DNA from 3 places in the Microtetraspora glauca genome. Region 3 is predicted to be linked to each of the others. Evidence: predicted binding sites of a transcription regulator. Region 3 holds the regulator's gene; each other region holds the start of a gene.
The links. The regulator HrcA, encoded in region 3, represses chaperone genes, less so after heat shock. The targets are predictions, from matches to a motif close to TTGGCACTCTCNNNNNGAGAGTGCCAA.

Region 1 (2,266 bases), on a different contig from region 3:
CGACCTCCTCGCTGATGACCTGACCACCGGTGAGGGTGGCGATGTCGCCCAGCATGGCCTTGCGGCGGTCGCCGAAGCCCGGGGCCTTGACGGCGACGGACTTGAACAGGCCGCGGATCTTGTTGACGACCAGGGTGGCCAGGGCCTCGCCCTCGACGTCCTCGGCGATGATGACCAGCGGCTTGCCCGCCTGCACGACCTTGTCGAGCAGCGGGAGCAGGTCCTTGTTGGCCGAGATCTTCGAGTTGACGATGAGGATGTAGGGGTCCTCGAAGACCGCCTCCATACGCTCCGGGTCGGTGACGAAGTAGCCCGAGATGTAGCCCTTGTCGAAGCGCATACCCTCGGTGAGCTCGAGCTCGAGGCCGAAGGCGTTGCTCTCCTCGACGGTGATGACGCCTTCCTTGCCGACCTTGTCCATGGCCTCGGCGATCATCTCGCCGATCTGGGCGTCGCCGGCGGAGATGGTGGCCGTGGAGGCGATCTGCTCCTTGGTCTCCACGTCCTTGGCCAGCTTGGAGAGCTCCTCGCTGACGCGCTCGACGGCGGCCTCGATGCCCTTCTTCAGGGACATCGGGTTGGCGCCGGCGGCGACGTTGCGCAGGCCCTCGCGTACCAGAGCCTGGGCGAGCACGGTGGCGGTGGTGGTGCCGTCACCCGCGACGTCGTCGGTCTTCTTGGCGACTTCCTTGACGAGCTCGGCCCCGATCTTCTCCCACGGGTCCTCGAGCTCGATCTCCTTGGCGATGGAGACACCGTCGTTGGTGATCGTGGGGGCGCCCCACTTCTTCTCCAGCACGACGTTGCGGCCCTTGGGGCCGAGAGTCACCTTCACGGCGTCAGCGAGCTGGTTCATACCGCGCTCGAGACCGCGCCGGGCGTCCTCGTCAAACGCGATCATTTTGGCTGCCATAAGGCTAGACCTCCCAGTTGCAGGGTGGCTTGCGAGGACCGAGCCGACGCCCGCGACGGCGTCTGGGCCCGCATTCCCTTCGCCGGCCCCATCGCCTCGATCCTGGTGTTTCTGTCACTCTCGACATCAGAGTGCCAACGAACTGTTTAGCACTCTACCCAGGCGAGTGCAAGCCGCAACGGGTCTGAGCTGGAAGCATCACTCTTTTCGCACGTCCAGCATCATGGATCTACCCGTGCCGTACCCTGACGGACACGGCGGATGCGTGCCGGAACGCGAAGGCCCGGCTCGCCCCACGCGAACCGGGCCCCAGGCCGACGCTCCACGAAGCGCCGTCAGATGCCGTTCCAGGATCAAACGACGGTCCGTACGCCTTCCGCCTGCGGGCCCTTCTGACCCTGCGTGATGTCGAACTCCACCCGTTGCCCCTGCTCAAGGGCCTTGTAACCGTCCATCATGATTGCCGAGTAATGGACGAACACGTCCTTACCACCGTCTACCGCGATGAAGCCGTAGCCCTTGTCCGCGTTGAACCACTTGACGGTGCCCTGCGCCACTTCCGACTCCTCTTGCTGGGCTGGAGATCACGCCCATTCCCGCGCGATCCGTAACAGCTGATCTCAATGCAGACGCCCGAGACCAGTGCTGACCGCCGATACCGAAGAGGCCCCCGGTTACGTCGATCGTCCTCGACCATACCCGTGTCAAGCCGTAGGGCAACAGAGTCAATCCCCAAACTACTTCTTGGCGTTCGCCCAAAGCAGGATCAGGAGAATATTCGGTTAACGATTAGTTAGTTGAGAATTGCACCACATGCCCCGATGTCCAGATAAACGGCCATTAGCCAGAACCCCACGTCAACATGCGAACACCCACGTAGCCGGCCTGGGTACGTGGGTGTCGTGGGCTCGCGAGGGGTCAGCCGCCGGCCACCGCCGGGATCACCGAGATCTGGACACCCTCGGGAGTGGGGGTGTCCAGACCCTCCACGAAACGGACATCCTCTTCCCCGACATAGACGTTGACAAAACGCCGAATCTTGCCCGTTTCATCGAGGATCCGCGCGCCGATGCCGGGATAGTCGGCGTCCAGCTTCTGCAGGACCTCGCGCAACGTTCCGCCTTCACCGGACACCTCGGCGGCTCCCCCCGTGTATGTACGAAGAATCGTCGGAATCCGTACAGAAACGCTCATTTTTCGCTCGCTTTCGTTGCTTCGTTGGTAAACGCGGTCAGTTGGCGAAAGCCGTACGGAATGCCGCGAGAGAGGGGCGGATGACGGCCGCGGGCCGGGCCTCGGCCGCGACGGCGTCCAGGGTCTTCAGGCCGTCTCCGGTGTTGAGCACGACCGTCT
Region 2 (2,266 bases), on a different contig from region 3:
CGCCGCGGGAGAAGAAGTGGGCGAAGCCGCCCAGGATCGCGACGATCAGGTAGAACAGTCCAGCGGTTCTGGCGAGATGGTGAGGCGCGCGCATGGTTCCTCCCTGTTTTTGGGCATTTTTGGGGTTTTTTGGCGTGCTGAACGGAGGCCGCGGGGTGGTGTCCCACGCGTCCCGGTGTGGTGATGTGGCGACTACTCTTCGGTGTCGGGGTACTGGAACACGTCGTCGAGCGGCACCGTGAACACCCGGGCGATCTGGAAGGCCATCTCGAGCGACGGTGAGTAGCGGCCCTGCTCGATGGCGATGACGGTCTGGCGGGTCACGCCGATGCGGTCGGCCAGCTCCGCCTGCGTCATCTCGCCATGGGCGAATCGCAGGGCTCGGATCGAGTTGGTGACTTTGGTGGGCTTGGCCATGGTCAGAAGCCTCGGCGGTACGCGACGATCTTGACGATCGAAGAGGTGAATGCGGACACGACGAACGCCAGGTAGAGCGAATTGGCGATCCAGAAGTGCTCGGCCTCCACCATCGCGAGGCCGAGCGGGACCAGCGCGCAGACGCTGACGACGTAGAACCCTATGTGCTGCCCGAGCCGGTTGATCTCCTTGTCGCGTTCGTCTTCCTTGTCGGCGTCCCTGGGCGAGGCGATCGTGGCCACGACGCTCGCGACGATGTTCAGGACCACCGCGACGCCGATGGCCGTGAGCATCGGCCGTATGTAGGCGATTTTCGTGACGTCTGCCCCGGGAACCTGCCCGAGGACGGTCGCGAAGTAGACCACCGACACGACGAGCGCGGACACGGCGTAGATCCACGAGCGCTTCTCTCCGAATGACATGCCCGCTCTCCCATGTATAAAAAACTTGACATCACGAAAGTAAAGCAACGGCGACATGATGTCTAGTATTTTTGACTCCACCATCGACGATGGATCGGGGAGGCGTCGCGCCCATGCCGGCCGGAAACAGGTCGCGTCCGGCGTCGATGCCGGTGCGTGCCGCGATCGCCTCGTGGCGTCGTCGCTCTTGGAGTGACCCTACCAGCTAGTGCGCGCCACGCATGAAGTGCGCGGCGCGCACATTGTGGGTAGAGTGCGACGAGACGCCTGGCACTCGCGCCTGGAGAGTGCCAACCATCCGGCGTGTGCCGGGACGGCGAGGTCCGCCGGCATGCCTGTCGGCGAACCGTCCGTCGCGGGCGCCGTCCCGGACAGCCCCCTATCAAGAGCAGGAGCAGTAGATGGCTTCGAAGATGATTGCGTTCGACGAGGACGCCCGGCGCGGCCTCGAGCGCGGTATGAACCAGCTGGCCGACGCCGTGAAGGTGACCCTGGGCCCCAAGGGCCGCAACGTCGTGCTGGAGAAGAAGTGGGGCGCCCCCACGATCACCAACGACGGTGTCTCCATCGCCAAGGAGATCGAGCTCGAGGACCCGTGGGAGAAGATCGGGGCCGAGCTCGTCAAGGAAGTCGCCAAGAAGACCGACGACGTCGCGGGTGACGGCACCACCACCGCCACCGTGCTCGCCCAGGCTCTGGTACGCGAGGGCCTGCGCAACGTCGCCGCCGGCGCCAACCCGATGTCCCTGAAGAAGGGCATCGAGGCCGCCGTCGAGCGCGTCAGCGAGGAGCTCTCCAAGCTGGCCAAGGATGTGGAGACCAAGGAGCAGATCGCCTCCACCGCCTCCATTTCCGCCGCCGACGCCGAGATCGGCTCGCTCATCGCCGAGGCCATGGACAAGGTCGGCAAGGAAGGCGTCATCACCGTCGAGGAGAGCAACACCTTCGGCCTGGAGCTTGAGCTCACCGAGGGTATGCGCTTCGACAAGGGGTACATCGCCCCGCTGTTCATCACCGACTCCGACCGGCTCGAAGCGGTCCTGGACGACCCGTACGTGCTGATCGTGAGCGGCAAGGTCTCCGCCAACAGGGACGTGCTGCCACTGCTCGACAAGGTGGTCCAGTCGGGCAAGCCGTTGGCCATCATCGCCGAGGACGTCGAGGGCGAGGCCCTGGCCACCCTGATCGTCAACAAGATGAAGGGCGTCTTCCGGTCGGTGGCGGTCAAGGCCCCGGGCTTCGGCGACCGCCGCAAGGCCATGCTGGGCGACATCGCCACCCTCACCGGTGGTCAGGTCATCAGCGAGGAGGTCGGCCTCAAGCTCGAGTCCGCGACCCTCGACCTGCTGGGCAAGGCCCGCAAGGTTGTGGTGACCAAGGACGAGACCACCATCGTCGACGGTGCCGGTGACGCCGAGCAGATCGCC
Region 3 (2,266 bases):
ATGTGCGTGCCGTCCTCGACGCCCGCGGGGATGCGGACCTTGATCGTACGGCGGGTGCGGACGCGGCCCTCGCCGGAGCACTCGAGGCAGGGGTTGCGGATGACGCTGCCGTAGCCACCGCACTGGGGGCACGGCCGCGAGGTCATCACCTGGCCGAGGAACGAGCGGGTGACCTGCGACACCTCGCCCCGGCCGTGGCACATGTCACAGGTGTCGGGGTGGGTGCCCGCGGCGGCGCCCGAACCGTGACAGACCTCGCACAGCACGGCCGTGTCGACCACGATCTCGCGGGTGGTGCCGAACGCGGTCTCCGCCAGGTCGAGCTCGACCCGGATCGTCGCGTTACGGCCGCGCCTGGCCCGGGAGCGTGGTCCGCGCGAGCCTCCGGCGGAGCCGAAGAAGGCGTCCATGATGTCGCTGAACGGGAATCCCGCGCCGAACCCGCCGGCCCCGGCGCCCGCGCCGGAGCTGAACGGATCGGCTCCGAGGTCGTACATCTGGCGCTTGTTGGTGTCGGAGAGGACCTCGTAGGCCTGTGTGATCTCCTTGAACCGCTCCTGGGTCTCAGGATCCGGATTGACGTCCGGGTGCAGCTCCCGGGCAAGACGGCGGTATGCCTTCTTGATCTCTTCCTGGCTGGCGTCCCGCCGCACCCCGAGGGTGCCGTAGTAGTCCTTGGCCACTTATGACCCCGCCAGGATCTGCCCGACGTAACGCGCGACCGCGCGCACCGCACCCATCGTCACCGGATAGTCCATTCGCGTCGGGCCCAGCACTCCGAGCCGGGCCAGTTCCTTGTCGCCCGCACCGTATCCCGCGGCCACGATAGAAGTGCCGCGCAGTCCGGTGTAGGGGTTCTCGGAGCCGATCCGGACGGTCAGCCCCGACAGGTCGCCGGTCTCGCCGAGCAGCCGCATCAGCACGACCTGCTCCTCCAGCGCCTCGAGCACCTCGCGGAGGCCCACGCTGAAGTCGGCGGCCGCCAGGTTGGCGGCACCGGCGAAAACGATCTTTTCTTCGTGCCGCTCGACCAGGGTCTCCAGCAGCACCGACAGGATGGTGGCGGCCACCGGCCTGTCCTCGGCGGGCAGCCGATCGGGCAGCTCCGCCACCGTGTCCGGCACCCTGGACAGGCCGCAGCCGTCCAGGCACGCGTTCAGCACGGCGCGCAGGTGAGCGATGCGGTCGTCCGCGACGGTCTCGGGCAACTCGATCACGCGCTGCTCGACCCGGCCGGTGTTGGTGATCAGCACGAGCATGACGCGCCGCTCCGCCAGCGGCACGATCTCCACGTGGCGGACCGTGGACCGGGTCAGCGAGGGGTACTGCACCACGGCGACCTGCCGGGTGAGCTGGGCCAGCAGCCGGACCGTCCGCATGACGATCTCGTCCAGGTCCACGGCACCGGCGAGGAAGGTCTCGATCGCACGGCGTTCCGCCGCGGACAACGGCTTGACCTGGGAGAGGCGGTCGACGAACAGGCGGTAGCCCTTGTCCGTCGGCACCCGTCCCGCACTGGTGTGCGGCTGGTGGATGTAGCCCTGCTCTTCGAGCGCCGCCATGTCGTTTCTGATGGTGGCCGGTGACACGCCGAGGTTGTGCCTGTCGGCGAGGGCCTTGGACCCCACCGGCTCATTGGTGGACACATAGTCCTCGACGATGGCACGAAGCACGGCCAGCTTGCGTTCGTCGAGCAAAGTGTCACCTCCCTGTGCATCGGGAAACGCGGTGTCTGGCACTCCGTGTTCCCGAGTGCCAAGTGTACGGCTACCGCCCACAGGGTGCGATAACACCAATCCGGCCAACCCGGCAAGCCGGTCGCAATCAGCTCACAAGTCGCATTCCTTATGGTCCGACCCATGACCGAGAATCAGAACCCCCTCCCCGGCGACGTCCGGGGCCCGTCTTCGCCGTATAACCAGGCCACGCCGTACGGGCAGCCCACGCAGTACGGACAGGGCTCGCCGTACGCGCAGGGCACACCGTACCCGCAGGGCGCCTACGGCACGCCGCCTCCGCAGGGACCCGTGCGGCCCAGGATCCTGTGGATCATCCTGGCCTGGCTGCTCTTCGTCATCCTGATCGTCGTGGGAGTGGCCGGCTTCGCGGGCGGGCTGACCTCCACCATCAAGGACGCCGCCTCCATCACGACGTTCAAGAGCGGCGAGAAGGTGAACGTCCAACTCGACCCGAAGGACAAGCCGGCGATCTACGCCTCGTCCGACCAAGCGGGCGATGTCACCTGCAAGGTCGAGGGCGACGCGGG

Region 1: a site for HrcA is predicted at 1,025-1,051, ahead of groL (chaperonin GroEL). Genes of this name have one in related genera too.
Region 2: a site for HrcA is predicted at 1,107-1,133, ahead of groL (chaperonin GroEL). Genes of this name have one in related genera too.

What each region holds. Positions count from the first base shown of each region.
Region 1 is NZ_JBFALK010000004.1:30,486-32,751, reverse strand. Features, by position in the region: gene groL (chaperonin GroEL) at 1-913, opposite strand, end outside; gene AB0I59_RS09225 (cold-shock protein) at 1,267-1,470, opposite strand; gene AB0I59_RS09220 (MoaD/ThiS family protein) at 1,832-2,107, opposite strand; gene thrC (threonine synthase) at 2,145-2,266, opposite strand, start outside.
Region 2 is NZ_JBFALK010000007.1:218,587-220,852, reverse strand. Features, by position in the region: gene AB0I59_RS15580 (DUF4386 domain-containing protein) at 1-94, opposite strand, end outside; gene AB0I59_RS15575 (helix-turn-helix transcriptional regulator) at 193-417, opposite strand; gene AB0I59_RS15570 (hypothetical protein) at 420-839, opposite strand; gene groL (chaperonin GroEL) at 1,241-2,266, shown strand, end outside.
Region 3 is NZ_JBFALK010000005.1:150,683-152,948, forward strand. Features, by position in the region: gene dnaJ (molecular chaperone DnaJ) at 1-683, opposite strand, end outside; gene hrcA (heat-inducible transcriptional repressor HrcA) at 684-1,697, opposite strand; gene AB0I59_RS11865 (hypothetical protein) at 1,860-2,266, shown strand, end outside.